Regions from separate parts of the Pseudomonas sp. Eqa60 genome, predicted to be linked through region 1. Evidence: predicted binding sites of a transcription regulator. Region 1 holds the regulator's gene; the other holds the start of a gene.
The links. Region 1 encodes sigma-54, which starts transcription at its own class of promoters, with help from an activator protein. Its sites were predicted from a motif close to ANTGGCATNNANNTTGCTNT; they were not measured.

Region 1 (16,118 bases):
GTGGATGCTGCCATCGGCAATCCATGGATTCAAATGGGCATAGATGCTCTGCTGACGCTTCACCGGGCTCAAGGCCGACAGTTCGTCGCTAATCACGTTCAGCTGAAAGTTGCAGCCTTCGCCCTCAACTTCTACCTGAGCTCCGGGCAGCTTTCCCTCAAGAAAGCTCTTCACTTCGTTGGCCTGCATGCTCAACCTCAATCGGCGCCCTGTGCGCGCGGGTCGGACATCATACAAAAAAGCCCCGCGCCTGCGAACCCCGCATAGCAGGACTCTGACGGGGGGCTTCTATATAGAGATGTGGGTTATTGGGGATGGGCGAAGATTTCGGTGACTCCGGAGACCTCGGCGATCTCGCGCATGTCCTCGGGCAGCGCACGAACGCTCACCGCCTTGCCCAGTGCCTGGCCATCACGCATGAAGGCCAGTAGCAGCGCGAGGCCGACGCTGGAGGACTTCTCCACCGCCGAGCAATCGAGCACCAGCGCCGGTGCCTGGCTCGACTTGATCAGTGCCTGGCCCTGCTTGCGCAGGCCCGGGCCGCTGCGGTAATCCAGCACGCCGCTGATCAACAGTTCCCCGGCGTCACCGAGGCGCACGGCCGATTCACTCATTGCGCAGCCTTTTGTGCAGCGTCTTCGGTCACTTCCTTGGCCTTGGCCACCTCACCGGCCCAGCCGTCGATGGTCTTGTCCAGGTTGTTGCCATTGCGCTGCATCGCGTCGGCGAACTGATCACGGAACAGCTTGCCGATATTGATGCCGTTGATGATCACGTTACGCACTTTCCACTCACCGTTGATCTTTTCCAGGGTGTAGGACACTGGGTAGATCGCGCCGTTGTTGCCCTTGACCTGCATATCGACGCTGGTGCGGGTGCCGCTTTCATCCTTGGCCGGAGAAACCGTGATGCCCTGGTTGTTGTACTCCAGCAAGGCATTGCCATAGAACTGCATCAGGCTGCGCTTGAAATTTTCCTGGAAGCGCACCATCTGCTCCGGCGTGGCCTTGCGCGAATACTTGACGGTCATGATGCTGCGGGAAATGCCGTCAGCATCCACCACAGGACCGACGATGCTGTTCAAGGCATTGTAGAAGTCGTTCGGGCTTTGCTTGTACTTCTCTTTATTGGCCGCCAGGTCAGCGAGCAGACGGGTGGTCGTGTCCTGCACCAGATCATGCGCGGAAGGCGTGCTTGCCGCGTTGGCCAGCAACGGCAGAGCCGCCAGCAGCACCAACAGGCCACGTCGCAAGATAGATATCATCGAAAAACTCCTCATTTGGCGTCTTTGCTAACGGTATTGAGCAGGAATTTACCGATCAGGTCCTCCAGCACCAGCGACGACTGGGTGTCGTGAATGGTTCCACCATCCTTGAGCAAGGCTTCTTCCCCGCCCACGCTGATACCGATGTATTTTTCACCCAACAGGCCAGCAGTCAGGATAGATGCAGTGGAGTCAGTCGGCAGATTATCCACGCGCTTTTCCAATTGCATCGTTACCCGGCCAGTGAAGCTGTCACGGTCCAGATCGATCGCCGTGACCTTGCCGATGGTCACGCCGGCCATGGTCACTTTGGCTCTGACCGTCAAACCGGCGATATTGTCGAAGTAGGCGTAAAGTTTATAAGTATCGGTGCTCGCGGTTGGAGACAAGCCACTGACTCGCAGGGCAAGCAACAGCAAAGCCAGGATGCCGGCCAGCAGGAAAAGGCCGACACCGATTTCCAGGGTGCGGTTTTGCATCAGAAATCTCCAAACATCAAGGCGGTCAGAATAAAGTCCAAGCCGAGTACGGCCAACGAGGCATACACCACGGTCTTGGTAGTGGCACGGCTGATCCCCTCTGAAGTGGGCTCACAGTCATAGCCTTGGAAAACGGCGATCCAGGTCACTACAAACGCAAAAACAATACTTTTGATCACACCGTTGAGCACGTCACCACTGAAGGTCACGCTGTTCTGCATGTTCGCCCAGTAGGAGCCGTCGTAGACTCCCAGCCAGTCGACAGCGACCCACGAACCGCCCCAGATGCCCACCACGCTGAAAATCATCGCCAGCAACGGCAGGGAAATGAAGCCGGCCCACAGGCGCGGCGCAATGATGTACTTGAGCGGGTCGACACCGATCATCTCCAGGCTGGAGAGCTGCTCGGTGGACTTCATGTTGCCGATTTCCGCGGTCAGCGCCGAACCGGCACGCCCGGCGAACAGCAGCGCAGTCACTACCGGCCCCAGCTCCCGCAACAGGGTCAGGGCCACCATCTGCCCCACCGCCTGCTCCGAACCGTAGCTGGAAAGGATATTGAAGCCCTGCAGCGCCAGCACCATGCCGATGAAGATCCCGGACACGACAATGATCACTAGGGACATCACGCCCACTGAGTGCAGTTGCTTGACCAGCAGGCCAAAGCTGCCGCCTATGCCACCGCGGCCCAGCAGCGCATGGAACAGGAACAGCGTGGAACGCCCCAGTACCGCCAGGACATCGATGCCTGAGCGACCGAAGAGGCGAACCCTCTCGATTAGCGATATTTTGCGCATCAGCGCTTCCCCAGAAGATCTGCGCGGTAGTCCGTCGCTGGAAAGTGGAACGGCACCGGGCCGTCGGGATCGCCCTTCATGAACTGACGGATACGCGGATTATCGGAGTCCATCAGCTCTTCGGGAGTTCCCTGGCCCAACACCTGGCCATCGCCCACTACATATAGGTAGTCGGCAATGCTCGCGGTTTCCGCCAGGTCGTGGGAAACCAGGATGCTGGTGATACCCAGGGCATCGTTGAGCAGCCGGATCAGGCGCACCAGAACGCCCATGGCAATGGGGTCCTGGCCCACGAAAGGCTCGTCGTACATGAGGATCTGCGGATCCAGGGCAATCGCCCGGGCCAGGGCGACCCGGCGCTTCATGCCGCCGGACAGCTCGTCGGGCATCAGGTCGACCGCGCCGCGCAAGCCCACCGCCTGTAACTTGAGCAGGACGATGTCACGAATCATTTCGTCCGGCAGTTGGGTGTGCACCCGCAGCGGAAAGGCCACGTTCTCGAACACGTCCAGGTCGGTGAACAGTGCGCCGCTCTGGAACAGCACGCCCATCTGCTTACGCGCGTCGAACAGATCGCTGCGCGATAGGCTCGGCAGATTCTGGCCATTGACCCACACTTCGCCGCTGCTGGGCCGCAACTGCATGCCCATCAAGCGCAACAGGGTGGTCTTCCCACAGCCGGAAGGCCCCATGATGCCGGTGACCTTGCCCCGCGGAATACGGATATCCACGTTATTGAAAATGCTGCGCGTACCGCGCTTGAAGGACAGTCCCTTCAGCTCGACCGCGTAGGCGTTATCGGCACTCATCTAAACTCCTTGCGATGCAGCCTATCACTCGGACGCTTGGCTCCCTGCCGGGAGTACATGCCCCTGGGCAGGCCGAACTGGCGGCGAACTATATCACTGCTGATACGGAGCCCCCAAGGCCGACGCCACCCCCGTTCAGGTCGACGACAGGCAAAAACCAGACTTTCCTCACGCCCGGCAGACAAAGCCTGACGAACTTGCGTGAGGGATTTGTTCATTACCGCTATAATCGCCGCCTTTTCATCGGGCTATACGATTTCAGACATGAGCCAATCCAGCGACCTGATTCAATCAGCACAACGCACCATCCGCCTCGAACTACAGGCAGTAGAAGGCTTGCTGCCCCATATCGACGCAGATTTCGTACGCGCTTGCGAGATGATTCTGGCCAGCAAAGGCCGCGTAGTGGTGGTCGGCATGGGCAAGTCCGGGCACGTCGGCAACAAGATTGCCGCTACCCTGGCCAGCACCGGGACCACGGCCTTCTTCGTCCATCCTGCCGAAGCCAGCCATGGCGACATGGGCATGATCACCCGCGATGACGTAATCCTGGCCCTCTCCAACTCCGGCTCCACCAACGAAATCGTCACCCTGCTGCCCCTGATCAAGCGTCTGGGCATCCAGTTGATCAGCCTCACCGGCAACCCCGAGTCGCCGCTGGCCAAGGCGGCTGATGTCAACCTCAACGTCCACGTCGAGCACGAAGCCTGCCCGCTGAACCTGGCACCGACCTCCTCGACCACCGCCGCCCTGGTCATGGGCGACGCCCTGGCCGTGGCGCTGCTGGAAGCCCGGGGCTTCACTGCCGAGGACTTTGCCTTCTCCCACCCGGGTGGTGCCCTGGGCCGTCGCCTGCTGCTCAAGGTGGAGAACGTCATGCACGAAGGCAGCGATCTGCCCCAGGTGCAACGCGGCACCCTGCTCAAGGACGCGCTCATGGAAATGACCCGCAAGGGCCTGGGCATGACCGTGATCCTGGAGGCCGACGGCCGCCTGGCCGGGATCTTCACCGACGGCGACCTGCGTCGCACCCTGGATCGGGCCATCGATATACACCATGCCACCATCGATTCGGTGATGACCCCTCATGGCAAGACCGCACGTGCCGACATGCTGGCCGCCGAAGCCCTGAAAATCATGGAAGACCACAAGATCAGCGCCCTGGTGGTGGTGGACAAGGAAGACCGGCCAATCGGCGCCTTGAACATGCACGATCTGCTGCGCGCGGGAGTGATGTGATGAGTGCCGACCTGCTGCAACGCGGTAAAAACATCAAGCTGGCGGTATTCGATGTCGACGGCGTGCTGACTGACGGGCGCCTGTACTTCCTCGAAGACGGCAGCGAGTTCAAGACCTTCAACACCCTGGACGGCCAGGGCATCAAGATGCTCATGGCAGCCGGCGTACAGACGGCGATCATCAGCGGGCGCAAGACCCCGGTGGTAGAGCGCCGGGCCAAGAACCTGGGGATTCCCCACCTGTACCAGGGCCGCGAAGACAAGCTGGTGGTATTGGACGAGCTTCTTGGCCAACTGGGCCTAAGCTATGAACAGGTCGCCTATCTGGGCGACGATTTGCCCGACCTGCCGGTGATCCGCCGCGTGGGGCTGGGCATGGCGGTGGCCAATGCCGCAGCGTTTGTCCGCGAACACGCCCACGGCGTCACGGTGGCCCGCGGCGGCGAAGGTGCCGCCCGCGAGTTCTGCGAACTGATCCTGCGTGCCCAGGACCGCCTTGAAGCAGCCAATGCCGCTTACTTATAGAGCCTTCCCATGCTGAGCAAAAAGATTCGCAACATCCTGATCTTCGGGACCATCGCCCTGCTGTTCGCAGCGGTCGGTTACTGGAACATCAGCCCGGAACGCTTCCTCGACAAGCCGGTGGCCCAGGTCGACGAAAGCGCCATTGACTACTACGTGATCAACGCCCGCAGCGTGCAGTACCTGCCCGACGGCAAACTGCAGTACGAAATGACCTCGGACAAGGTCGAGCACGTCAAGGCCAGCGAAGTGACCCTGCTGACCAAGCCGGACCTGCAGATGTACCGTGGCACCACGTTCCCCTGGCATGTCCAGAGCGAACGCGGCGAGGTCAACCCGGACGGCACCGAGGTCGAGCTGATCGATTCGGTACGGGTTTCCCGCACCGACGAGCACAACCGCAACCTGCTGATCACCACGACCCGCATGACAGTATTCCCGCAGAAGCAATATGCGCAGACCGAGCAAGCCGTTAGAATCGACGGCGCCGGCGGCGTGACTACGGCCAAGGGAATGAAAGCGTATTTGAAAGACGGCAGGATGAACCTGCTATCGAACGTAAGAGGACAGTATGAGGCTCGTTAAAACCCTCCCTATTTTGCTCAGTCTGGGCGCAGCACTGGGAAGCGTGAGCGCCTGGGCTCTGCCGAACGATAGCCAACAGCCGATCCGCATCCAGGCCGACGACGCCCAGCTGGACGACAAGAACGGCGTGGCCACCTACAAGGGCGATGTCATCATCACCCAGGGCTCGATGAAGATCACCGGCAACACCGTGACCATCACCCGGTCCAAGACCGGTGAAATCGACGTGGTGACCTCGGTGGGCAACCTCGCCTACTTCGAGCAACTGCAGAAGCAGACCGACCCGAAACCGGTCCAGGCCTACGCCGTGACCATCCAGTACCATGCCCAGCAGAACCGCATCGTGCTGATCGACAAGGCCAAGGTCATCAACGACGGTAATACCACCGAAGGCGAGAAGATCGTCTACGACACCGTCAAGCAGGTTGCCAACGCCGGTCGCGCCAATGGCAGCTCGGTTACCGCGCCGCGTCCGCGGATCGACATGGTCATCCAGCCGAAAAAGAAAACCGACGAGCAAAAGGCCCAGTAATGGCAACTCTGAAAGCTCAGCATCTGGCCAAGAGCTACAAGAGCCGCCAGGTCGTGCGTGATGTCAGCCTGTCCATCGACAGCGGTCAGATCGTCGGCCTGCTCGGCCCCAACGGCGCCGGCAAGACCACCTGCTTCTACATGATCGTCGGCCTGGTCCAGGCCGATCAGGGCCGCGTCCTGATCGACGACCTGGATGTCAGCCACCAACCGATGCACGGCCGCGCACGCGCCGGTATCGGCTACCTGCCCCAGGAAGCCTCGATCTTTCGCAAGCTGTCGGTGGCCGACAACATCATGGCCATCCTCGAGACCCGCAAGGAGCTCGACAAGGCCGGCCGTCGCCAGGAACTGGAAAGCCTGCTGCAGGAATTCCACATCAACCACATCCGCGACAACCTCGGCATGAGCCTGTCCGGTGGTGAGCGGCGCCGCGTGGAGATCGCCCGGGCCCTGGCCACCGCGCCCAAGTTCATCCTGCTGGACGAACCCTTCGCCGGTGTCGACCCGATCTCGGTGGGCGATATCAAGCAGATCATCCACCACCTCAAGGCCAAGGGCATCGGGGTGCTGATTACCGACCACAACGTCCGGGAAACCCTGGACATCTGCGAGACCGCCTACATCGTCAACGACGGGCAACTGATCGCCGAAGGCGACTCCGAGACCATCCTGGCCAACGAACTGGTCAAGGAAGTCTATCTGGGCCATGAGTTCCGCCTGTAAGGGCTGATGTGTTGGGCTGGACGCCAGGGCGCCGGGAACAATAAAACCCTACAAACTTTATTGTTACAGCGCTCTAGGCAAACACTTCAGTTTCAGGCATATAATTTGCTTATGTTTGGCGCTCCGGCGCCCTGTAGTGGATGGCGCATGTGCGCCGGCAAATAAGGTGTTAAGCCCCTGCCATGAAACCATCGCTAGTCCTTAGAATGGGCCAGCAGCTGACGATGACACCGCAGCTGCAACAGGCCATCCGCCTGCTCCAATTGTCGACCCTGGACCTGCAACAGGAAATCCAGGAAGCCCTGGAGTCCAACCCGATGCTCGAACGCCAGGAAGAAGGCGACGACTTCGACAACAGCGACCCCCTGGCCGACAACACCGAGTCCAAACCCAATACCGAGATCCAGGAGCCCTCCTACCAGGAAACCGCCCCCACGGTGGACAACCTCGAGGACGGTGAGTGGAACGAGCGCATCCCCAACGAACTGCCGGTCGACACCGCCTGGGAAGACGTCTACCAGACCAGCGCCAGCAGCCTGCCCAGCAGCGATGACGACGAGTGGGACTTCACCACCCGCACTTCGGCGGGCGAGAGCCTGCAGAGCCACCTGCTCTGGCAACTGAACCTGGCGCCGATGTCGGACACCGACCGCCTGATTGCCGTGACCCTGATCGACTGCATCAACAATCAGGGCTACCTGGACGAAACCCTCGAGGAGATCCTCGAAGCCTTCGATCCGGAACTGGACATCGAACTGGACGAGATAGAAGCCGTCCTGCACCGCATCCAGCAATTCGAACCTGCGGGCATCGGCGCCCGCAACCTGGGCGAGTGCCTGTTGCTGCAACTGCGCCAGCTGCCGGCGAAAACGCCCTGGCTGGGCGAGGCCCAGCGCCTGGTCAGTGACTACATCGACCTCCTGGGCAACCGCGACTATAGCCAGCTGATGCGGCGCATGAAGCTCAAGGAAGATGAGCTGCGCCAGGTCATCGAGCTGGTGCAGAGCCTCAACCCCCGTCCCGGTTCGCAGATCGAATCCAGCGAAGCCGAATACGTGGTCCCGGACGTCATAGTGCGCAAGGACAACGAACGCTGGCTGGTGGAACTGAACCAGGAATCCGTGCCGCGCCTGCGGGTCAACGCCCAGTACGCCGGTTTTGTACGCCGCGCCGACACCAGCGCCGACAACACCTTCATGCGCAACCAGTTGCAGGAAGCCCGCTGGTTCATCAAGAGCCTGCAAAGCCGCAATGAAACCCTGATGAAGGTCGCCACCCAGATCGTCGAGCACCAGCGCGGCTTTCTCGAATATGGCGATGAAGCGATGAAGCCGCTGGTTCTGCACGATATCGCCGAGGCGGTGGGCATGCACGAATCGACGATTTCCCGGGTGACCACGCAAAAATTCATGCATACCCCACGGGGCATATATGAGCTGAAATACTTTTTCTCCAGCCACGTCAGCACTTCGGAAGGCGGTGAATGCTCGTCCACGGCGATCCGCGCGATCATCAAAAAATTGGTGGCCGCGGAAAATCAGAAAAAGCCGTTGAGTGACAGCAAGATCGCTGGTTTACTGGAGGCACAAGGCATTCAGGTAGCCCGTCGTACCGTCGCCAAGTACCGCGAATCCCTTGGGATCGCGCCTTCCAGCGAACGTAAGCGGTTGATGTAGCCGCAGGGCTGGCCACAGCGTTTCAGAGTGTGTTTGAAAAGGGCCCGGTGTCGTTTTCAAACGTAGTCTAGGTGGCAGGCAACCCAGCCTGCCGCGTTATGCACTGGCAACGAAGGAGAAGCTGTATGCAAGTCAACATCAGTGGACACCAACTCGAAGTGACTGAACCCCTGCGCGTCTACATCGGCGAAAAACTCGACCGGCTGGAGAGGCACTTCGACAAGATTACCAATGTGCAGGTCACCATGGCTGTCGAGAAGCTGAAGCAGAAAATCGAAGCCACCCTGCACATCCACGGTGGGGAGGTCGTTGCCAACGCAGAACATGACGATATGTATGCCGCAATCGACCTGCTCACGGACAAGCTTGACCGCCAACTGAAAAAGCATAAGGAAAAGCAACTCCACCTTCTCCAAGGCACGGGTCGCTAACACTCCCCTCCCATGATCCGACTTGAAAGCATCCTGACCCCCGGCCGTTCCCTGGTGAACGTGCCGGGCGGCAGTAAAAAACGCGCCCTCGAACAAATTGCCAACCTGATCAGCCGTGAAGTGCCTGATCTGGAGATGCAGGATGTCTTCGAGAGCCTGATTGCCCGTGAAAAACTCGGTTCCACCGGTTTTGGCAACGGCATCGCCATTCCCCACTGCCGCCTCAAAGGCTGCGAGTCGCCCATCAGTGCGCTGATGCACCTGGACGCTCCGATCGATTTCGACGCCATCGATGGCGCACCGGTCGACCTGCTGTTCGTCCTGCTGGTTCCGGAAGCCGCGACCGATGCACACCTGGAACTGCTCCGGCAGATCGCCAGCATGCTCGATCGCAAGGAAGTCCGTGACCGGCTGCGCAGCGCCACCAGCAACGAAGCCTTGTATCAGGTCGTTCTGGACGAGCAAAACGGTCAGTAATCATGCGTTTGATCATCGTCAGCGGCCGCTCCGGCTCAGGTAAAAGCACCGCCCTCGATGTTCTCGAGGACCACGGCTACTACTGCATCGACAACCTGCCAGCCGGCTTGCTGCCGGAACTGGCTGAACGTGCGTTGATCCACACCGAACTGGCGCAACCGCTGGTGGCGGTGTCCATCGATGCCCGCAACCTGCCCAGTCATCTGTCGCGATTCCCCGAATTGCTGGAAGAAGTGCGCAGCCGGCATATCCAGTGCGATGTGCTGTACCTGGATGCCGACGAAGAGACCCTGCTCAAGCGCTTCTCCGAGACCCGTCGGCGCCACCCGCTGAGCAGCGCCAACCGCTCCCTGGCCGAAGCCATCCACGATGAAACCCAACTGCTGGGGCCGATCGTCGACCTGGCCGATCTCAAGGTCAACACCACCAACCTGAACCTTTACCAGCTGCGCGACACCATCAAGCTGCGACTGTTGAACCAGCCGGAACCCGGTACCGCGTTCCTGGTGGAGTCCTTCGGCTTCAAGCGCGGCATGCCGGTAGATGCAGACCTGGTGTTCGACGTGCGCTGCCTGCCCAACCCGTATTGGAAGCCCGAGTTGCGCGCCCAATCAGGCCTGGATGCGCCCGTGGCCGAGTATCTGGCGGCGCAACCCGATGTCGAGGAAATGTTCCAGGACATCTCCAGCTACCTGCTCAAATGGCTGCCACGCTTTGCCGCCAGCAACCGCGCCTATGTGACCATCGCCATCGGCTGCACCGGCGGGCACCACCGCTCCGTGTACCTGACCGAGCGCCTGGGCCAGGTCCTGCAAAAATCCCTGAAGAACGTCCAGGTTCGCCACCGCGACCTTAGCTGAAAGGATCTACCCCGCGATGCCAGCTCTGGAAATCGAGATCATCAATAAACTGGGCCTGCATGCCCGTGCCTCGGCCAAGTTCGTCGGCGTGGCCGGGCAGTTTCCCTGCCAGATCCGCGCCGGCAGGACCCCGGATTCCATGGTCGATGGCAAAAGCATCATGGCCATGATGATGCTGGCCGCCGGCAAGGGCACCAGGATCCACCTGAAGACCGAAGGCGAGCAGGAACAGGAAGCGATGGATGCGCTGGTGGCACTGATCAACAACTTCTTCGACGAAGGCGAGTAGGCCCGGGCGGGCCCCTCACCATACGGCTCTCAGGCGAGTGCCGTATCCATGACCATCATCAGGCAGAAACCGATACACAGGCCAAGACTGGCAAGCTTGTCATGACCATTGCGACGCGACTCCGGAATCACTTCATGAGTGACCACCAGCAGCATCGCCCCCGCCGCCAGGGCCAGGCCCAGGGGCAGCAATACCTGCGCCAGGCTCACCAGCCAGGCGCAGAGCAAGGCAAAGACCGGTTCCACCAGACCTGAAGCCGCACCAATCAGGAATGCCTTGACCCGCGACATCCCCGCCCCCGCCAATACCAGGGCAATCACCAGGCCTTCCGGTACATCCTGCAGGGCAATGCCCATGGCCAGGCTGTCCGCATCCGGCATGCCGCCTCCGGCCGACACCCCCACCGCCATCCCTTCAGGAATGTTGTGGGCAATGATGGCGAAGACGAACAGCCAGATACGCGGGGCAATCACCGGGTGCTCTGGCGTGCCCACCAGCACCTCCGGGCTGCCCCCGAGACCTTGAGATCCACCAGGAACAGGCCAAAGGCCCCGAGCATGATGCCGGCGCAGATCAGGCCGCTGGAGCCCCAGGCAGACAAGCCCAGGTCCTGGGCCGCAGCGATGCCGGGGACGATCAGCGAAAATGCCGTGGCCGCCAGCATCACTCCGGCACCAAAGCCCAGCAGGGTGTCGCTCACCGCCACCGGCATCCGCCGGATCACCAGCACCGGGACCGCCCCCAGCGCCGTGCCCAGCGCGCAGATCGAACCGCCCTGCAAGGCGCGCAGCAAGCGCGGCTCCAGGTTCAGCCAGCTCAGCCCTTGAGCCACCAGCAACGCCGTGCCCGCCAACAGCAACAGCGAACCGAAGGCATAACGAAACATTCGCCCGCTGCTGATTGCCAGTGTTTCAGTGCCCATAGTCGGCCTTAGATCTTGTTTTGATGGAAAGGTATCAAGCCATCGCGGCCTGGTAGCGCTGAGCGACTTCCGGCCAGTTGATGACGTTGTAGAAGGCGTTGATGTATTCCGGGCGGCGGTTCTGGTAGCGCAGGTAGTAGGCGTGCTCCCACACATCCAGACCGAGGATCGGCGTATTGCCGTTCATCAGCGGGCTGTCCTGGTTACCGCTGCTTTCCACCACCAGTTTCTTCTCCGGTGTCACGCTGAGCCAGGCCCAGCCACTGCCGAAACGGGTGAGTGCGGCCTTGGTGAAGGCTTCCTTGAAGCTCTCGAAACCACCCAGTTGCTGCTCGATGGCTTGCCCCAGGGCGCCTTGGGGATGACCGCCACCGGTGGGTGTCATCACCGCCCAGAACAGCGAATGGTTGGCATGCCCGCCACCCTGGTTGATCACCGCAGCACGCAGTTTTTCCGGCAGTTGCTGAACGCTGGCTACCAGCTTTTCCACCTCCCACCCTGCCCATTCGGTCCCCTCGACGGCGGCGTTGAGGTTGTTGATGTAGGTCTGGTGATGCTTGGTGTAGTGGATTTCCATGGTTTGCGCATCGATGTGCGGTTCCAGGGCGTCGTAGGCGTAAGGCAGTGCAGGCAAGGTAAAGGACATATCAATGGGCTCCGTAAGAGGGGCTGTCTGGTTGCGGGCTGTCGGCTGACAGGCCCGCGACGTTGCTGTCCAGCAAACGATGAGTGCGCGGGTATTCGCCGTGATCACCGATGAAATTCAGCAGTTCGACGTAGGTCTTGCTGCTTTGGCGCAAGGCCGCTTCCCGCAGGGCTGTGGGCAAGCGGCTGTCCTGCATGGTCTGCAACAACCGCTGATGGATGGCGCAGAGGTATTCCGCGCTCTCCTCCGGCTGATTGAGGCGCAGGTGCAGGTCTGCCAGGTTGTGATGGGAAATCACACAGGCCGCCACCGCTTCGTCGGCATCCGACCAGCGCTCGAACAGCACCTGGGCCAGGGCCAGCGCCTGCAGGTAGAACTCGCGAGCATCCACCAGTTCGCCCTGCATAAAGAGGCGATTGGCCCTTTCGATCGTGCGTTTCCAGTGCTCCATGGTGAGCCTCCAAAGCGGTGTCGGTGGGTTACACGCCGCCGGCAGTGAGCTTTTCCGGGTCCAGCAGGACCTCCAGCTGGCTGCGTGGCAGATCGGTATGTTCAAGGGCCACGTCGATCACCGGGCGCCCCTGCTTGTAGGCGGTCTTGGCGATCTGCGCAGCCTTCTGATAGCCGATGATCGGGTTCAGCGCCGTGACCAGGATCGGGTTGCGCGACAGCGCTTCCTTGAGCTTGGGCTCGTTGACCTTGAAGCTGGCGATGGCCTTGTCTGCCAGCAGGCGGCTGGAGTTGGCCAGCAACTCGATGCTGCTCAGCAGGTTCTGGGCAATGATCGGCAACATCACGTTGAGTTCGAAGTTGCCGGATTGGCCGGCCACGGTAATGGTGCTGTCGTTGCCGATGACCTGGGCGGCGACCATCGCGGTGGCTTCAGGAATCACCGGGTTGACCTTGCCGGGCATGATCGACGAACCGGGCTGCAAACCTTCCAGCTCGATCTCGCCGAGCCCGGCCAGCGGGCCGGAGTTCATCCAGCGCAGGTCGTTGGCGATCTTCATCAACGACACCGCGGTAGCCTTGAGCTGGCCGGATACCGTCACCGCAGTGTCCTGGGAGCCGATCAGGGCGAAGAGGTTCTTGCCCGGGGTGAATTGCACCTGGGTCAGCTTGCTCAACTGCTGGCTGAAACGCGCAGCGAACTCGGGATGCGCATTGATTCCGGTACCCACAGCGGTACCGCCCTGAGCCAGGGATTGCAGGCTCGGCAGCAGATCCTGCAGGTGGCTGATATTGGCCTTGAGTTGCTGCGCCCAGCCCTCCAGCACCTGGCTCATGCGCACCGGCATCGCGTCCATCAGGTGAGTGCGGCCGGTCTTGATGAAGGGGTGCACCTGTACCGCCTTGCGCTCGATGACCTCCACCAGATGCACCAGGGCCGGCAGCAGTTGCTCATGCAGGGTCAGCGCGGCGCTGACATGAATGGTGGTAGGGATGATGTCGTTGCTGCTCTGGCCGCAGTTGACATGGTCATTGGGGTTGACCGGTTCACCCAGCAGGCGGCTGGCCAGGGTTGCCAGTACTTCATTGGCGTTCATGTTGGAACTGGTGCCAGAGCCGGTCTGGAAAATGTCCACCGGGAAGTGCTGCATGAAATCACCTTCCAGCAGACCCTGGGCGGCATCGACGATGGCCTTGCCCTGGGCTTCGCTGATCTGCCCCAGTTCGACGTTGGCCTTGGCCGCAGCCGCCTTGGCCAGGATCAGCGCACGGATGAAGGCTGCCGGCATGCGTTGCCCGCTGATGGGGAAGTTGTCCACCGCACGCTGGGTCTGTGCGCCGTACAGGGCCAGTTCCGGTACCTGCAGTTCGCCCATGCTGTCGCGTTCGATACGGGTATTACTCATCGGGAAATCCTTGCACCAGTTCTATCAGGGGAATGGAAGGCAGCAGCGAGCAGGTCGCCAACTGCCAGGCGTGGCTCTGCCAGCGCTTGAGCCGGCAATTGCACAAAGACAACCGCTCCATGTCGCGCAACGGCCGCCAGGCCTGGTCCAGGCACTGGCTGCGCCAATGCCAGGGCAGCGCTGTATCGGTTGCGGTATCGATCAATAAACGGAAGGAAGTTTCAGCGACGGTCCAGGCCGACATCGCGGTACAGCAGGCCAGGTAGCGGCCTTCGGCGAGGTAATGCTCGATCAGACGGGGTTCGTCCGGTTCCAGTGCGCAACGGATCTGGCGGCTCATCCAGCGCCAGCTTTCGAGGTAAGGCTGCTCGTGCAAGGCAGAACTCATGACCTGGGCTCATCGAATAATGATTTTCATTATTAAATGATATTGAGAATCAAATCAATCTGGCTTGTATGATTTTTGTCCAACTCTTATAGGGCCCGCCTTGCCGGCGAATGAGCCCTTGAGCCTGGTGCCGGATGTCAGGACGCTTTCGCTGGCAAGCCAGCTCCTACAAAAATGGCGGCCATAAAAAACGCGCCACCTCGGGGAGGTGGCGCGTTGGGGGTGAAGCTGGGCGCGGTCAGCTGCCGGCGACGGTCATGCGTTCGATCAGCACCGAGCCGGTGCGGATGTTGCTACGCAGCTCCAGGTCGTTACCCACTGCGAGGATCTGCTTGAACATGTCCCGCAGGTTGCCGGCAATGGTCACTTCCTGCACCGCGAACTGAATCTCGCCGTTCTCGACCCAGAAACCCGCCGCACCGCGGGAGTAGTCCCCGGTGACCATGTTCAGGCCATGGCCCATCAGCTCGGTCACCAGCAGGCCACGGCCCATGCGCCGCAGCAGCGCGGCCTGGTCTTCGTCGCCATGGGTGACGAACAGGTTGTGCACGCCACCGGCGTTGGCAGTGCTCGGCATGCCCAGCTTGCGTCCGGAATAGGTGCCCAGTACATAGGACACCAGCTCACCGTCCTGGATGAACGGCTTGGCGTAGGTGGCCAGGCCATCGCCGTCGAAAGCCGAACTGCCCATGGCGCGCATCAGGTGCGGGCGCTCATCGATGGTCATCCACTGCGGAAACAGTTGCTGACCCAGGGCGCCTTCGAGGAAGGACGACTTGCGGTACAGGTTGCCACCGGAAATCGCCCCGAGAAAACTGCCGAACAGGCCACCGGCCAGTTCTGCGGAAAACAGCACCGGCACCTCACAGGTCGGCACTGGACGGGCACCTAGCCGGCTGGCCGCGCGCTGGGCGGCACGCTGGCCAATGCTCACCGGGTCGGCCAACAACTGGCCCTGGCGATTGACGTCGTACCAGTAGTCGCGCTGCATCTGGCCATCCGCCTCGGCAATCATCACGCAGCTCAGGCTGTGGCGGGTGGACGCATAACCACCAATGAAGCCGTGGCTGTTGCCATACACCCGACAGCCCTGGTGGGTGCTGAGGGTGGTGCCGTCGGCATTCTTGATCCGGCTGTCGGCAGCAAAGGCCGCAGCCTCACAGGTCAGAGCCTGCTCGATGGCTTGTTCGGGAGTGATGTCCCAGGCGTGGAACAGGTCGAAGTCCTGCAGGTCCTTGGCCATCAAGGCCGCGTCGGCAAGGCCCGAGGCTTCGTCTTCGGAGGTGTGCTTGGCAATCGCCAGGGCCGCCGCCACGGTTTCGCGAATGGCCTCGGGGCCGCTGGCAGACGTACTGGCCGAACCCTTGCGCTGGCCCAGGTAGAGGGTGATGCCAAAGCCCTGGTCGCGGTTGAACTCGACGGTTTCCACTTCCCGCTGGCGCACCGAAGTCGACAGCCCCTGCTCCAGGGACACCGCCACTTCACAGGCGCTGGCCCCCTGGCGCTTGGCCTCGGCGATGATCTGCTCGACTTGCTCCTGCAGGGCCGGCAAAGCCTGTGGGCCGACGCTTTGTGCTGCACTCATGCTGTTCTCCACTCAAATTCTGCTTTCGATTAAGGCC
Region 2 (16,118 bases), 1.0 Mb from region 1:
TGCTAATGTATGCCGCCGCAAAATGCTCGTCATCGGGCTGCGGCGGACATTGACCTGACTGTCGGCACGACTCGTTTTGAATAAAACCCAATCGCTATCCACGCGCTATGACCCCCGTGAGCTCTCTGATGAGGAGTTGGTTGCGCGCTCGCATACGGAGCTGTTTCACGTAACACGCGCCTATGAAGAGTTGATGCGGCGCTATCAGAGGACCCTATTTAATGTTTGTGCACGTTATCTGGGGAACGATCGGGATGCGGATGATGTCTGTCAGGAAGTGATGTTGAAGGTGCTGTATGGCCTTAAGAACTTTGAGGGTAAATCGAAGTTCAAGACATGGCTATATAGCATCACGTACAACGAATGCATCACGCAGTATCGCAAGGAGCGGCGCAAGCGTCGGTTGATGGACGCTTTAAGTCTTGACCCCCTCGAGGAGGCGTCTGAAGAGAAGGCGCCGAAACCTGAGGAAAAGGGTGGACTTGATCGCTGGTTGGTGCATGTGAACCCGATTGATCGGGAAATTCTGGTGCTACGATTTGTCGCAGAGCTGGAATTTCAAGAGATCGCGGACATCATGCATATGGGGTTGAGTGCTACAAAGATGCGTTACAAACGTGCTCTTGATAAATTGCGTGAGAAATTTGCAGGTATTGCTGAAACTTAGTTCGGCGCAAATATCTCTTACGTCTAGGTGAGTTCTGATAGACTTACCGCCGAGTTGTCCCCCGGTATGTGGGACTGCTTTACAATCACCAGATGGGGATTTAACGGATGAAACTGAAAAACACCTTGGGCATTGCCATTGGTTCTATTGTTGCCGTGACTTCGTTCGGCGTTCTGGCGCAAGGCCAAGGCGCGGTCGAGGGTGAACTGTTTTACAAAAAACAGTACAACGACAGCGTTAATCACGTTGAAGACGGCTTCAACCCAGGCGCATCGATCGGCTACTTCCTGACCGACGATCTGTCGTTGAACGCCACCTACGACAAGACCAACCACACCCGTTCCAACGACGGTACTGGTAACCAGAAAATCAAAGGCGACAACTTCGGCCTGAACGCTCAGTACCACTTTGGTACCGTGGGTGACGCTCTGCGTCCATACGTTTCCGGCGGTGTTGCTCACAAGAGCATGACCAACGTTGAGGCCGACGGCCACAGCGGTCGCGACCAGTCGACTTTCCTGACTGCAGGCGCTGGTGTTAAGTGGTACATCACCGACAACCTGTTCGCCCGTGCTGGCGTTGAAGCTGACTACAAGCTGGACAACGGCAAGTGGGACTACGCTCCTACCATCGGTCTGGGTGTGAACTTCGGTGGCAGCGGCGGCAAAGTCGCTCCAGCTCCAGTAGCACCAGCTCCAGCTCCAGAGCCAGCTCCAGAAGCTCCAGTTGCTGAAGTGGTTCGTGTTGAGCTGGACGTGAAGTTCGACTTCGACAAGTCGGTCGTCAAGCCTAACAGCTACGCTGACATCAAGAACCTCGCTGACTTCATGAAGCAGTACCCACAGACCACCACCGTTGTTGAAGGTCACACTGACTCCGTCGGTCCTGACGCTTACAACCAGAAGCTGTCTGAGCGTCGTGCAAACGCCGTTAAACAAGTTCTGGTTAACCAGTACGGCGTTGGCGCTAACCGCGTTCAATCCGTTGGTTACGGTGAGTCCCGCCCAGTTGCCGACAACGCAACTGAAGCTGGTCGCGCAGTTAACCGTCGCGTAGAAGCCTCGGTAGAAGCTCAAGCTAAGTAATTAGCCTTGTAGCTTGGAAAAACCCGGCCTAGGCCGGGTTTTTCTTTGCCTGCGATTTGCCTTCCTGGCGCGAGAGTCAGGCCAGTTGCACCTGGGTTTCAGAGGTAGGGGCCGTGACCGACGCGGTTGCCGCGACTGCCCCGATAACCAGGATTGCCGGGCTCTTGAGGGCGAAAACCTGGGCGTCGCGTTCCATGTTCGCCAGTACGCTGCGGCATTCGCGCTGCTGCGGCAGCGAGGCGTTTTCAATCATCGCCACCGGCGTATCCGCCGCCAGTGCACCACCGAGCAACTGCTCGGCAATCTCCGCCAGCTTCGCCACGCCCATGTAGATCACCAGGGTCGTTCCGCTGTGTGCCAGCGCCTGCCAGTTCAGTTGGCTGTCGTCCTGCGTATGAGCAGTTACCAGAGTCACGCCTCGAGCAACGCCGCGTAGGGTCAGGGGAATATCACAGCGTGTGGCACCTGCCAGGCCGGCGGTTATGCCGTTTACCAGCTCCACTTCGATGCCCCGTGCCTTGAGCCACTGCGCCTCCTCGCCGCCACGCCCGAAAATGCACGGGTCGCCGCCTTTGAGGCGCACTACGCAGCGGCCCTGTCGGGCGTAGCGCAGCATCAAGCGGTAGATAAAGGCTTGGGGCGTCGAGCGACAACCGCCGCGCTTGCCCACCGGAATCACACGCGCCCCGGGGCAATGCTCCAGCACGGCAGGGTTCACCAGGTCATCGATCAGCACCACATCGGCCTCACCGAGGGCGCGTACGGCCTTGAGGGTCAGCAGCTCCGGGTCTCCGGGGCCAGCGCCTACCAACCAGACTTTTGCATTCATAGGGTTTCCTCACTCCAGGGCGACGACAGGTTGCACGCAAGCCGCGAGCAGGCGCTTGATCTCCGGCACGCAGGAGCCACATTGGCTGCCGCAACCCAGTTGCTGTTTCAGTTGTTCCATATCCAGGCCTTGCGCGATTCCGGCGCAGACCGCGCTGTGGCTGACGTTCCTGCAATTGCACAAGATGCGCTCCTGTTGTCCTCCCAGGCCGCTGGCGTCTGGCGGTGCACTCATCGGCGCCAGCAGCCAGCGCCTTAGTTGTTCATCGGCGCGGCCTTGCTGCCACAGCTCGTGCAGCCAATGCTGTGCCAGGGTTTCCCCGGACAAGCGGATGGCGATAATTCGCCCCTGTTCGATCCGCACTCGCTTGCCGATGGCCCGGCGGAGGTCGTCGTAGGCCAGTACCGGGCCTGTGTCGAGCTGCAATTGCCGGTCGATGGCCTGAAGCAGTGCCGCTTGTGGTGCTTGCGCATGGGCGGCGCGAATCACCAGTGCCGGGCGCTCGCGACCGGTCAGGCTGAGGCTGACATAGGCCAGAGCCTGGCAAAGAGGGCGTAGGGCCCGGAAATGCGCCTGCACATCACCTTCAATCAGCACGAACAGTTGCCAAGGCAGTTGCACCGGTTCCAGGCGCACGCCGCTGTGCTTGAGTTCCGGCTGTTTGGACAAGGGGTCGAAGGCGGGCTGGGTGACGGCATTGACCCCGCCCTTGAGGAAGCGATCGCCGAAGTGCATGGGCAGGAAGGCTTGCCCGGGGCGCACGCTGTCATCGCCGGTCACTGCCACGATTACGCTGCCGCGCCGGCTCTTCAGGTTCACCAGTTCTCCATCTCGCAGGCGTTGGCGCCGCAGTTCGTCCGGATGCAGGCTCAGCAAGGCTTCGCTGACATGGCCGAACAACTGCGCCGCAGTGCCCGTACGGCTCATGCCGTGCCATTGGTCGCGCAGGCGGCCGGTGATCAGGGTCAGGGGGAAGCGTGCGTCCCGCTGCTCCTTGGCTGCTACATAAGGGTCGCTGACAAAACGCGCACGGCCATTGGCGGTGGGAAAGATCCCGTGTACATACAGGCGCTCAGTACCCTGGGTCGCGCCTTCAGGGAAGGGCCATTGTTGTGGGCCGAGGCGGTCGAGCAACTCGTGGCTGAGGCCGCTCAGATCCAGGTCGCGGCCGCGGGTCAGGCCCTTGTACTCATCGAACACCCGGGCGGCGCTATCGAAGGCAAACAGGCTCGGCAGGCCGGGGCGCAGGAATCGCTCCAGGCGTTGAGCAAAATCCACGGTGATCGCCCAATCCGCTCGGGCCTCGCCGGGGGCGGCAACGGCCTGGCGGACATGGGAAACCCGGCGCTCGGAGTTGGTCACCGAGCCTTGTTTTTCGCCCCAACTGGCGGCTGGCAGCAACAGGTCGGCGAATGCCGCGGTTTCGGTGGTGGCAAAGGCTTCCTGCAGAACCACGAAAGGGCAGTTCAGCAGCGCCTCGTGCACTCGGTTCTGGTCCGGCAGGGATTGCGCCGGGTTGGTGCAGGCGATCCACAAGGCCTTGATGCGGCCGCTGCGCATCTGTTCAAACAGCTCCATTGCGCTCAAGCCAGGGCTGGCGGGAAGTTGCTCCACGCCCCAGTAGGCGGCGACTTCGGCGCGGTGTTCCGGGTCGGCAGCCTCGCGGTGTCCAGGCAGCAGGTTGCTCAAGCTGCCGGTTTCGCGCCCACCCATGGCATTGGGCTGACCGGTGAGCGAGAAGGGGCCTGCACCGGGGCGGCCGATTTGCCCGGTGGCCAGGTGCAGGTTGATCAATGCACTGTTTTTCGCGCTGCCGGCGCTGGATTGGTTCAGGCCCATGCACCACAGGGACAGAAAACTTGGCGCACTGCCCACCCACTGGGCGCATTCCTGCAATTGCTCGAGGCTGATGCCGCACAGCTGGGCCACCATCGGCGGGGTGTAGTCGCGGACCAGCGCCTTGAGCTGCACCAGGCCCTCGGTGTGTTGCTGGATGAAATCCCGGTCGATCCAGTCCTCCCACAGCAGCAGGTGAAGGATGCCGTGAAATAAAGCGACATCTGTGCCGGGCAAGATCGCCAGGTGCAGGTCAGCCAGGTCGCAAGTGTCGGTACGACGCGGGTCGATCACTATGACTTTCATCTGTGGGCGTTGGCTTTTGGCCTGTTCCAGGCGACGAAACAACACCGGATGGGCGTAGGCCATGTTGCTACCGACGATCATCACGCAGTCGCTTTGCTCCAGATCCTCATAGCTGCACGGCGGCGCGTCGGCCCCCAGGCTGCGCTTGTAGCCCACCACCGCCGAAGACATGCACAGCCGGGAATTGCTGTCGATGTTGTTGGTGCCCACCAGGGCCCGGGCCAGTTTGTTGAAGGCGTAGTAGTCCTCGGTCAGCAGTTGCCCGGAAATATAGAACGCCACGCTGTCCGGGCCGTGCCCGGCGATGGCCTGGGCGAACACCCCGGCGGCATGTTCCAGGGCGCTGTCCCAGTCGCAGCGGTTGCGGGCCAGGGCCTTGCCCAGGCGCAGTTCCGGGTACAGCGCGCGGGCCGCGTGGTCGCCGGTCAGGTGCAGGCTGGCGCCCTTGCTGCACAGTTTGCCGAAGTTGGCCGGGTGCGTCGGGTCGCCACTGACCCCGAGAATATGCCGGCCGTCATGCTCGATCAGTACCCCGCAGCCGACCCCGCAGTAGCAGCAGGTCGAGGCCGTGCTCTGGCGCTCCATTACCCGGCATCCTGCAGGGCCAGCAGCACCCGGCCGCTTTCCACTCGGGCCAGATGCTGGTGGGCGCAGCCGTGGTCTGGGGCCTGGGCCTGGCCCGATTCCAGGTCGATCTGCCAGTTGTGCAGCGGGCAGGCCACGCGCTTGCCGTAGATCAACCCCTGGGACAGGGGGCCGCCTTTGTGCGGGCAGCGATCGTCGAGAGCGAAGACTTGATCATCGCTGGTACGAAAAATCGCGATATCGCCCTTGGGGCCCTTGATGATGCGCGAGCCCAGGGTATTGATCTCTTCCAGGGCGCAGATATCCAGCCAGTTCATGCCGGCACCTCCAGTTGTTTTACGGGGATCGACTCGAACTCTTTTTTCAGCTGCGGCTCGGCCAGGCGCTGTTGCCATGGGTCCTGCTCGAAGGACAGGGAAAACTGCAGGCGCTCGTTCAACGCCTTGCGCCGCTGCGGGTCTTCCAGCACGGCCTTTTTCACGTGTTCCATGCCGACCCGTTGCAGGTAGTGCACGGTGCGTTCGAGGTAGAAGGCTTCTTCGCGGTACAGCTGGAGGAAGGCGCCGTTGTATTCGCGCACTTCTTCGGCGGTCTTGAGCTTGACGAAAAACTCCGCCACCTCGGTCTTGATCCCGCCGTTGCCGCCGATGTACATCTCCCAGCCCGAATCGACGCCGATGATGCCCACGTCCTTGATCCCGGCTTCCGAGCAGTTGCGCGGGCAACCGGAGACCGCCAGCTTGACCTTGTGCGGCGACCACATGTTGAACAGGTCGTGTTCCAGCTCGATTCCCAGCTGGGTGGAGTTCTGCGTGCCGAAGCGGCAGAACTCGCTGCCGACGCAGGTCTTCACGGTGCGGATGGATTTGCCGTAGGCGTGGCCGGACGGCATGTCCAGGTCTTTCCAGACTCCGGGCAAGTCTTCCTTGCGGATGCCCAGCAGGTCGATGCGCTGGCCGCCGGTGACCTTGACCATGGGCACCTGGTACTTGTCGGCGACATCGGCGATGCGTCGCAGCTCGGACGGATTGGTCACGCCGCCCCACATCCGCGGCACCACCGAGTAGGTCCCGTCTTTCTGGATGTTGGCGTGGGCCCGTTCGTTGATCAGCCGCGATTGCGGATCGTCCCGGGCTTCCCCCGGCCAGGTGGAGATCAGGTAGTAGTTCAGCGCCGGACGGCAAGTGGCACAGCCGTTAGGGGTGCGCCAGTTGAGGTAGCTCATGGTGCCGGCGATGGTCAGCAGGTGCTGGTCGCGGATCGCCTGGCGGATCTGCCCGTGGTTCAGGTCGCTGCAGGCGCAGATGGCTTTTTCGCTTTTCGGCTTGACGTCCGCCGCGCCGCCCACGGTATTGATCAGGATCTGTTCCACCAGCCCGGCACAGGAGCCGCAGGAGCTGGCGGCCTTGGTGTGCTTCTTGACCTCGTCGACGCTGAACAGCCCCTGTTCCTGAATGGCCTTGACGATGGTGCCCTTGCACACCCCATTGCAGCCACAGACCTCGGCAGTGTCGGCCATGCTCATGGCCTTGTCCTGGCCCTGATGGCCGACGTCGCCCAACGCGTTCTCACCGAACATCAGGTGGTCGCGGATCTCGCCGATGGCCTGCTGCTCGCGGATCTGCCGGAAGTACCAGCCGCCATCCGCGGTGTCGCCATACAGGCAGGCGCCGACCAGCACGTCGTCCTTGATCACCAGCTTCTTGTAGACCCCGCCAATGGGGTCGGCGAGGGTGATGGTTTCGGTACCGTCGCCACCCATGAAATCCCCGGCGGAAAACAGATCGATGCCAGTGACCTTCAACTTGGTGGACGTCACCGAGCCCTGGTAGCGGGCGAAGCCCAGTTGGGCCAGGTGGTTGGCGCAGACCTTGGCCTGTTCGAACAACGGCGCCACCAGGCCGTAGGCGATACCGCGGTGGTTGGCGCACTCGCCGATGGCGTAGATGCGCGGGTCAAAGGTTTGCAGGGTGTCGTTGACCAGTATCCCGCGGTTGCAGGGCAGGCCGGCCCGTTCCGCCAGCTCGGTGTTGGGGCGGATGCCGGCGGCCATCACCACCAGATCGGCGGGGATGATCTCGCCATTCTTGAACTGCACCGACCCGACCCGACCATTGCCGGCATCGATCAGGGCCTGGGTCTGTTCGCACAGGCGGAACTTCAGGCCGCGGCTTTCCAGGGCGCTTTGCAGCAACTGGCCGCTGGTCTGGTCCAGTTGTCGTTCCAGCAGCCATTCGCCGATATGCACCACGGTCACATCCATGCCGCGCAGCTTGAGGCCGTTGGCGGCCTCCAGCCCCAGCAGGCCGCCGCCGATCACCACCGCATGCGTGTGAGTCTTGGCCGTGTCGATCATCGCCTGGGTGTCGGCAATGTCGCGATAGCCGATCACCCCCTGCAGGTCCTTGCCGGGAATCGGCAGGATAAAGGGCGTGGAGCCGGTGGCGATCAGCAGACGGTCATACTCGGCTTCGCTGCCGTCCTCGGCGATCACCCGGCGCCTGATCCGGTCGATCTCTACCACCTTGCGGTTGAGCAGCAGCTTGATGTGGTGGTCCAGGTACCAGTCCAGGTCGTTGAGGACGATGTCCTCGAACGTCTGTTCACCGGCCAGCACCGGCGACAGCAGGATGCGGTTGTAGTTGGTGTGGGGTTCGGCGCCGAAGACCGTGATGTCGTACAGCTCATCGCTCAGCTTGAGCAGTTCTTCCAGGGTGCGGACCCCGGCCATGCCGTTGCCGATCATCACCAGTTTGAGTCTTTTCATGGGCTTCTCCGGAGCTCAGGCAGGGTCAGTGACGCCTGGCTCGACAAAATGCGCGCAAACAAAAAAGGCGTCCCGTCAGTGGCCTGACGAGGACGCCTTTGTCCGATCCCGTTCTCTCGGGAAGCCTGCCTTCGTCGTTGAAGGCCGGGCTTTATGTCTGTTGCCTGACGCAATGCAGCGCCTGTGCCAAGTGGCCGAGGTGCTGGTTTTATTGAGCTTTGATGAAGGTTCTGTGCGTGCTGATCTCGGCTGTTGCACTGAATTGAGACGCTATGCCCTGTTTCGGCTCTTTGTGGCAGATCGGGTCGCGTTTGGATCAACGGCTCCTAGGGACGCAGGGGCCTGAGGTTTGTCGGGAGTTTGAGGGGCAAGGCCACCCACCCGATGGCCTCAGTGATGCAGCAGTGACAGCAACAAGATCAGGTTGAGCAGCAAGGCGAGCAGGGCGATGCCGCGCCAGACTTTCAGCGGTTCGCGTTCCAGTAATGGCCGCGATCTGGTGCTCAAGCTGCGGCGTTCGCCCTGTTCCAGCGCCAGCAGCCATTCTTCGGCAGTTTCGTAGCGCTGTGCCGGATCGGCATTCACCCCGCGCTCCAGGTTTTGTGCCAACCATTCCGGCAGGTCCGGGCGGTAGCGGCCGGGGTTCGTCGCTGCGCCGAAACGCGGGCGCTGGAAGGCTTCGATCTCGCCGTGGGGGTAGTGCCCGGTCAGCAGGTAGTACAGGCTGACGCCTACCGCATAGAGGTCCTGTTGCGGGCCGGGAGGTTCACCGTCGAAGGCTTCCGGGGCGATAAAGCTCGGGGTGCCGGGTAGCAGGTGTGCCGGGTCCGCCGAGAGGCCGGGGCAGTACGCCAGGCCGAAATCCAGTACCCGCAGTTCGCCATCGTCCCCCAGCAGCAGGTTGTCCGGTTTGATATCCCGGTGCAGGATCTGCCGCCGGTGCAGCAGACCGATTGCCCGTAGCAGATGCTCGGCCAGGGGCTGCCACTGGGCCAGGGGCAAGGGGCCGTTCTGGCGAAGCAGTTGTGCCAGGGTGCGGCCCGGGTATTCGCGCATCAGGTAGTACAGGTGCTGGCGTGAAGTTGCGCGGTGTACCTGGGGAAAGTGACGCCCGGCAACGCGGCGCAGCAGCCATTCTTCGCATAGCAGTCCCTGGCAGGCCGTCTGGTCGTTGTGCAGGGCCGGGGGCAAGGTCTTCAGCAGCCAGGTTTGTTGCTGTTCGTCGTGTACCCGATACAGCAAGGCCTGCTGGCTGTGGCTGAGCAATGCCTCGACTTGCCAGCCCTCGAAGCGCTGGCCGGGTTTCAGCGGCGGCGGCAGGGGCCATTGCTGCAGCTGCAGCAGGGCGTCACCGAGGCTGCTTTCGCCGAGCTCATCGACTCGCACCAGCAGCGCGCTGGCGTTGTCCTGGCTGCCTGCCAGGTGGGCGGCGCGGACCAGGGTCTGTACAGCGCTGTCCGGGTCCGTCTGGTCACGCAGAATGGCAGCGATGGCGCTGTCGCCCAGGGTGGCCCAGACTCCATCGCTGAGCATCAGGAAGCTTTCGCCCTGGCGCAGTTCGCCGTCGAGGAAGTCCAGCACCAGATGTTGGTCCAGGCCCAGGGCACGCTTGAGCACATGCTGCATGCCCGGTTGCTCCCAGACGTGGTCCTGGCTGATGCGTTGCAACTGCTGCCGGTGCCAGCGGTAGACCCGGCAGTCGCCGACATGGGCCAGGGTGAAGCGCCGGCCCCGCAACACCAAAGCGCTGAGGGTGGTGAGCAGTGGCTGGCCGCCGCCGTTGGCCTGGAGCCAACGATTCTGGGCGACCAGCAGGCGTTCCAGGGCTTGGGCCACAGCCCAGGTTTGCGGGGTGGCGTAGTAGTCCAGGGCCAGGGCCTGCACGCTTGAACGGGCGGCGAGGCCGCCGTCGGCGCACTGGCTCACACCGTCGGCGATGGCGAACAACAGGCCTTTGCTTGCGGCCAGGTCCGGCGCCGGGGTGACCCGGCGCAGGGCGTCCTGATTTTCCGCCCGCGGTCCGGTGGCGCTGGCCTCGGCGTGGCTCAATTGCAGGCCCATGACGCCCTCAGACCCGCGCCGCAGTCACGGCGGCGGAGCCCCAGGTGGTTCTCCAGCGGCGCTTGACCCCGTGCAGGCCGAACCAGGCCAGGACCCCGAGACTGGCGAACAGCCACAGCGCCAGTTGATAGCTGCCGGTGCTCTGCTTGATCGCACCCATGCCCGCCGCCAGGGCAAAACCGCCGATGCCGCCGGCCATGCCGATCAGCCCGGTCATGACCCCTATTTCCCGGCGAAAGCGCTGCGGCACCAGTTGGAATACCGCGCCATTGCCTGCGCCGAGACCGAGCATGGTGCAGACGAACAGCACCAGCGCCGCATAGGAACTGGGCAGGTTGAAGCCCACGGCGGCGATGCACACCACCGCCACGCTATACATGCCGAGCAAGGTGCGAATACCGCCGAAACGGTCGGCCAGGGCGCCGCCCAGAGGGCGCATCAGGCTGCCGCCGAAGACGCAGGCGGCGGTGTAGTAGCCTGCGGAGATCGGGCTCAGACCGTACTGGTCGTTGAAGTAGCCAGGCAGGGCGCTGGCCAGGCCGATGAAGCCGCCGAAGGTCACGCTGTAGAAGAACATGAACCACCAGCTGTCACGATCACCCAGGGCCTTGAAGTAGTCGGCCATGGACTTGGCCTGGGGCCGTTGGGGGGCGTTCTTGGCGAGCCAGGCGAACAGCGCCAGGGTCACCAGCAGGGGAATCAGGGCGAGGCCGAACACATTGCTCCAGCCATAGGCCGCTGCCAGTACCGGTGCCAGCAGGGCGGCGAACACCGTGCCGGAGTTGCCGGCGCCGGCGATGCCCATGGCCTTTCCCTGGTGCTGCGGCGGGTACCACTGCGAGGCCAGAGGCAGGGCCACGGCGAAGGAAGCCCCGGCCATGCCGAGGCATACCCCCAGCAGCAGCGCCTGCTCATAGCTGTGGATGCCCAGCTTCCAGGCCATGAACAGCGCGCCGATGACGATCACCTGGCCGATCAGGCCGGCGGTCTTGGGTGACAGGCGATCGGCCAGCAGGCCCATGATGAAGCGCAGCACTGCGCCGGCGAGGATCGGCGTGGCCACCATCAGTCCGCGTTGCTGAGTGCTCAGGTGCAAGTCGGCGGCGATCTGCACCGCCAGGGGCCCAGCAGGTACCAGACCATGAAGCTCAGGTCGAAATACAGAAAGGCCGCGAACAGGGTCGGGGTGTGGCCGGATTTCCAGAAGCTTGAATTCATCGCGCACCTCAGCTGATAAGAGTCGTTGGAGTCGTCATGAGCTTGCAGGTGGAGCGCCGCCACGGCCGCGCCACCGACCCCGGTCAGTGGGGCCAAAACGAAAAAACGTCGGCACCCGGCTCGTTGAGGGCGAGCAGGGCGCGCGACGTCTTTGTCGTAGGTGGGGCAACCGCCGTTGGTTACCGGTGTGGATCTGATAGCAAGAGCCGCGCCAACCTGCGGCCGATGCTGGCTCGCATGGGCAGGTTCGCTGTAGGCGCTGGCTTGCCAGCGAAGGCACCCTCAAGACTGGCACAAGGTTCAGAGGCCTATTCGCCGGCAAGCCGGCTCCTACGGGGCGCAGGTCAGCCCAGCAGTTCCTGCATGGCGATGATCTGTTCCGCGACCTGGATCAGCTTCTGCTGTTTGCTCATGGCCTGGCGACGCATCAGGGTGTAGGCCTGTTCTTCGTCGCAGTCCTTCATCTTCATCAACAGGCCCTTGGCCAGTTCGATGCGCTTGCGCTCGGCCAGTTGCTGGTCCCGGGCCTGGAGTTGCGCGCGCAGGGCCTGGTCGCTTTCAAAGCGCGCCATGGCCACGTCGAGGATAGGCTGCAGGCGCTGGACCTGGATGCCCTCGACGATGTAGGCGCTGACCCCGGACTTGATCGCCTGGCGCATTACCCCCGGATCGTGTTCATCGGTGAACATCACGATGGGCCGGGGTTGATCGCGGCTGACCAGCACCACTTGCTCCATGACATCGCGGCTGGGTGACTCGGTATCGATCAGGATCACGTCCGGATGCACCGTTTCGACGCGGCCCGGCAGGTCGATGGTCAGGCCGGATTCGTCAATCACCTCGAAACCGGCTTCGCTGAGGGCGGCCTTGAGCCTTCCGACTTTTTTCGCTGTGTCGTTGATCAGCAGGATACGCAGCATGGTCGCGGGCTCCGATCAGCGCTGGGCAACAAGGGGAGGGGTGCCGTTCATCGCATGCAGGCGGAAGCTGCGGGCATAGGCGGCAGGCTCAGAGCCGTCCCACACCTTGCCATCGATCAACTGGCTGCTGCGCATGTCCTGGCCCCAGGCGGCGATGCCCAGCGCGGTGGCGGCTTCGCGGTACAGCTCCAGCTGCTGCACGTGGCGAGCGACGCCCAGGTAATCCGGGTCTTCCCGCAGCAGGCCCCAGCGGCGGAACTGGGTCATGAACCACATGCCGTCGGACAGGTAGGGCAGGTTGACGGCGCCATGATGGTGAAAACGCAGGGCGTGGGGGTCCTGCCAGCGATTGCCCAGGCCGTCGGCGTAATCCCCCAGCAGCCGCGGCTCGATGCAGTCCAGCGGTGCATTCAGGTAATCGGCAGCGCTCAGCAACTGGGCGGTGCTGCGGCGGTTTTCCGGGCTTTGCTCGATAAAGCGGCTGGCTTCGAGAATCGCCATCACCAGGACCCGGGCGGTGTTCGGGTATTGCTCGACGAAGGCGCGGGTGCAGCCGAGGACTTTTTCCGGGTGATCCGGCCAGATCGCCTGGCTGGTGGCCAGGGTGAAACCCTGATCCTGCTGCACTGCACTGGCGCTCCAGGGTTCGCCGACGCAGAACCCATCGATGCGCCCGGCCTGCAGATGAGCCACCATCTGCGGTGGCGGCACCACTACGCTGTCGACATCCTGCAGCGGGTGGATACCCTGGCTGGCCAGCCAGTAGTACAGCCACATGGCGTGGGTACCGGTGGGGAAGGTCTGGGCGAAGGTCAGTCGTGCCCGGCTTTGGTGCACATGGCGGTCCAATGTCTCAGGGCTGGTCACCTTGAGGTTCTGCAGCTCCCGGGATAGGTTGATGCTCTGGCCATTCTGGTTCAGACCCATGAGCACTGCCATGTCGCAGGGGTTGGTGCCGCCGATACCCAGGTGTACCGCGTAGATCAGTCCATACAGGCTGTGGGCGGCGTCCAGTTCGCCGCTCACCAGCTTGTCCCGCAGCCCGGCCCAGGAGCTCTGGCGCTTTAGGTTCAGAGTCAGCCCGTAGGGCTGGGCAAAGCCCTGGGTGGCGGCGACCACCACTGAGGCGCAATCGGTCAGGGCCATGAAGCCCAGGTCGATGGCGGACTTTTCCGGGGCATCACTGCCGTTGACCCAGGCCAGCGGGGTGTTGGGGAGATCGGTCATGACGTGGCACCTTGCATAAAAAAGCGTCGTACCCGCCGACCGGGTGAGGCCGGGGCGGGTGACGACGCCATTGTCCTGGGACCTCAGCCGCCCTTGGCCGAGGTCTGCATGCACATGAGAGTGCAAGGCATATGCCAGCCCGGCGGGGATTTCACTTCGCGCCTCGCCTGCAAGCCCCGGGGCCGGCTATAATCGGCGCCCTATTTCGCCGCCAACCGAGTTCATCCCGCCCATGTATACCCTGGCCCGCCAGCTGTTGTTCAAACTCTCCCCGGAAACCTCCCACGATCTGTCCCTGGACCTGATCGGCGCGGGCGGGCGTTTGGGCCTTAACGGGCTGTTGTGCAAGGCCCCGGCGCAGATGCCGGTCAAGGTCATGGGCCTGGAGTTTGCGAACCCGGTAGGGCTGGCTGCGGGCCTGGACAAGAACGGCGCAGCCATCGACGGCTTCGCCCAATTGGGGTTTGGTTTTGTCGAGATCGGCACCGTCACCCCACGCCCGCAACCGGGCAACCCCAAGCCGCGGATCTTCCGCCTGCCCCAGGCCGAGGCCATCATCAACCGCATGGGCTTCAACAACCTGGGGGTCGACAACCTGCTGGCACGGGTCGCGGCCTCGCAATACAAAGGCGTGCTGGGGATCAATATCGGCAAGAACTTCGACACCCCGGTGGAGAGGGCGGTGGATGATTACCTGATCTGCCTGGACAAGGTCTATGCCCACGCCAGCTATGTCACGGTCAACGTCAGCTCGCCCAATACCCCGGGCCTGCGCAGCCTGCAATTTGGCGAGTCGCTCAAGCAACTGCTGGCGGCCTTGAGCCAGCGCCAACAGGAACTGGCTGCGATCCACGGCAAGCGTGTACCGCTGGCCATCAAGATCGCTCCGGACATGAGCGACGAGGAAACCGTGGAAGTGGCCCGCGCTCTGCTTGAAACCGGCATGGATGCAGTGATCGCCACCAACACCACTTTGAGCCGTGAAGGTGTCGAAGGCCTGGAGCACGGCGCCGAGGCCGGCGGCCTGTCCGGCGCACCGGTACGGGAAAAGAGCACCCACACGGTCAAGGTACTGGCTGCTGAACTGGCCGGCCGTTTGCCGATCATCGCCGTGGGCGGCATCACCGAAGGCAAGCACGCGGCTGAGAAGATCGCTGCGGGCGCCAGCCTGGTGCAGCTGTATTCGGGGTTCATCTACAAGGGGCCGGCGCTGATTCGCGAGTCGGTGGATGCCATCGCGGCCATGGGCTGAGAGGGAAGGACAGCACGCGGGCATAAAAAAGGGCTCCTCGAAGGAGCCCCTGGGCCGAAGCCCGCCGCCCGGATGGGGCGTGCGTGGTTAAGTCGTCATCTATTCAAGTTTTAGGTGTCGGAATGTGCCCTGATCAGCCGACAGCGCGAAGTTCGTTGAGTCTGTGAATGCCCGCAGTGCCTGTCATACCGTCCCAGTTGTCGCCGCGTCCTTCTCGCCAGCCGTTAATCCAGGCTTGGCGTACCGACGGTAGAGTAAATGGGCAAAGCTCACGGGACTTGCCATTAACGCCATACTGATATCCGCGTAAAAACGCTTTTTCCAACGGATCACGCTTTAGTCTTCTCATAGGGTGTTTCCCTCACTTGTTGACTGCTTTATGTCCCGTCGACCTTCGTTGAGGTCGGGCAGATTGCTTCTGCCGTTGGTGCTCGCTGCCGGCGTCGCGAGCCTTGATGTTGACGCCGTTGCGGCGCCAACCTGTGTTGAGTTCTAACCAATAGGTCACAGCAAGTGAATGATCGTTTTGTCATAAGGACGTAACGATAATGCTGTCCAGGCCATAAGCCTGGGGCGGTTTTGTATCGTGCCTGTCACGCAAAGCCCCCTGTGATCAGCCTCTCACTAGATGATGAGGTTAATGCTTTAGTGAGAATGTCGAACGGTTGCACTCAACTACTATTCGACGAAGGGTCGACTTATGTCATTTTGTTGCCCTGACTTTTTATCTGTCCCGGCCTCTAAGCTCTTTTGCCCTGCAAGAAAGCCAGCCTGCCGGGGTGGGACGGCGCAGTTTCGCGCCACACGAGCGCTCTTGAAGAAAAGCGCTTGATTGAAAACCGAACGGGCGATGCGTTGCCCGTTCACTTATTGCTAAAGGCCCTGGTATTCCCATGTCGGATCGTTACGAAATCTTCCTCACCTGTCCCAAAGGCCTTGAAGGCCTGCTGATCGAGGAAGCCGTCGGGCTTGGCCTTGAGCAAGCGCGTGAGCACACTTCTGCCGTGCGCGGCATGGCCGACATGGAGACAGCCTATCGCCTGTGCTTGTGGTCGCGCCTGGCCAACCGGGTGCTGCTGGTGCTCAAGCGCTTCCCGATGAAGGACGCCGAGGATCTCTACCACGGCGTGCTGGATGTCGACTGGCAGGACCACATGCTGGCCGACGGCACCCTGGCCGTGGAGTTCAGCGGCCATGGCTCGGGCATCGACAACACCCACTTCGGCGCCCTGAAGGTCAAGGACGCCATTGTCGACAAGCTGCGCACTCCGACCGGCGAGCGCCCTTCGGTGGACAAGCTCAACCCCGACCTGCGCATCCACCTGCGCCTGGACCGCGGCGAAGCCATCCTCTCCCTGGACCTCT

Region 2: KI242_RS09845 (CmpA/NrtA family ABC transporter substrate-binding protein) is a predicted target of sigma-54. The motif match lies at 13,621-13,640, and genes of this name have one in related genera.

Annotation. Positions count from the first base shown of each region.
Region 1 covers NZ_AP024342.1:1,103,945-1,120,062, reverse strand. The annotation lists gene KI242_RS04925 (BolA family protein) at 1-189, opposite strand, end outside; gene KI242_RS04920 (STAS domain-containing protein) at 306-614, opposite strand; gene KI242_RS04915 (ABC transporter substrate-binding protein) at 611-1,264, opposite strand; gene mlaD (outer membrane lipid asymmetry maintenance protein MlaD) at 1,276-1,743, opposite strand; gene mlaE (lipid asymmetry maintenance ABC transporter permease subunit MlaE) at 1,743-2,540, opposite strand; gene KI242_RS04900 (ATP-binding cassette domain-containing protein) at 2,540-3,349, opposite strand; gene KI242_RS04895 (KpsF/GutQ family sugar-phosphate isomerase) at 3,614-4,588, shown strand; gene KI242_RS04890 (HAD family hydrolase) at 4,588-5,112, shown strand; gene lptC (LPS export ABC transporter periplasmic protein LptC) at 5,122-5,694, shown strand; gene lptA (lipopolysaccharide transport periplasmic protein LptA) at 5,681-6,226, shown strand; gene lptB (LPS export ABC transporter ATP-binding protein) at 6,226-6,951, shown strand; gene KI242_RS04870 (RNA polymerase factor sigma-54) at 7,134-8,627, shown strand; gene raiA (ribosome-associated translation inhibitor RaiA) at 8,753-9,058, shown strand; gene ptsN (PTS IIA-like nitrogen regulatory protein PtsN) at 9,071-9,535, shown strand; gene rapZ (RNase adapter RapZ) at 9,538-10,395, shown strand; gene KI242_RS04850 (HPr family phosphocarrier protein) at 10,412-10,684, shown strand; partial or broken gene KI242_RS04845 (ZIP family metal transporter) at 10,714-11,606, opposite strand; gene KI242_RS04840 (superoxide dismutase) at 11,641-12,252, opposite strand; gene KI242_RS04835 (hypothetical protein) at 12,254-12,703, opposite strand; gene KI242_RS04830 (class II fumarate hydratase) at 12,732-14,108, opposite strand; gene KI242_RS04825 (hypothetical protein) at 14,101-14,496, opposite strand; gene pmbA (metalloprotease PmbA) at 14,735-16,081, opposite strand.
Region 2 covers NZ_AP024342.1:2,153,550-2,169,667, forward strand. The annotation lists gene sigX (RNA polymerase sigma factor SigX) at 77-667, shown strand; gene KI242_RS09805 (OmpA family protein) at 775-1,752, shown strand; gene cobA (uroporphyrinogen-III C-methyltransferase) at 1,829-2,581, opposite strand; gene KI242_RS09815 (nitrate reductase) at 2,591-5,308, opposite strand; gene nirD (nitrite reductase small subunit NirD) at 5,308-5,625, opposite strand; gene nirB (nitrite reductase large subunit NirB) at 5,622-8,075, opposite strand; gene KI242_RS09830 (bifunctional protein-serine/threonine kinase/phosphatase) at 8,466-10,136, opposite strand; partial or broken gene KI242_RS09835 (nitrate/nitrite transporter) at 10,144-11,354, opposite strand; gene KI242_RS09840 (ANTAR domain-containing protein) at 11,699-12,274, opposite strand; gene KI242_RS09845 (CmpA/NrtA family ABC transporter substrate-binding protein) at 12,290-13,501, opposite strand; gene KI242_RS09850 (quinone-dependent dihydroorotate dehydrogenase) at 13,734-14,753, shown strand; gene KI242_RS09855 (ribosome modulation factor) at 14,887-15,102, opposite strand; gene rlmKL (bifunctional 23S rRNA (guanine(2069)-N(7))-methyltransferase RlmK/23S rRNA (guanine(2445)-N(2))-methyltransferase RlmL) at 15,647-16,118, shown strand, end outside.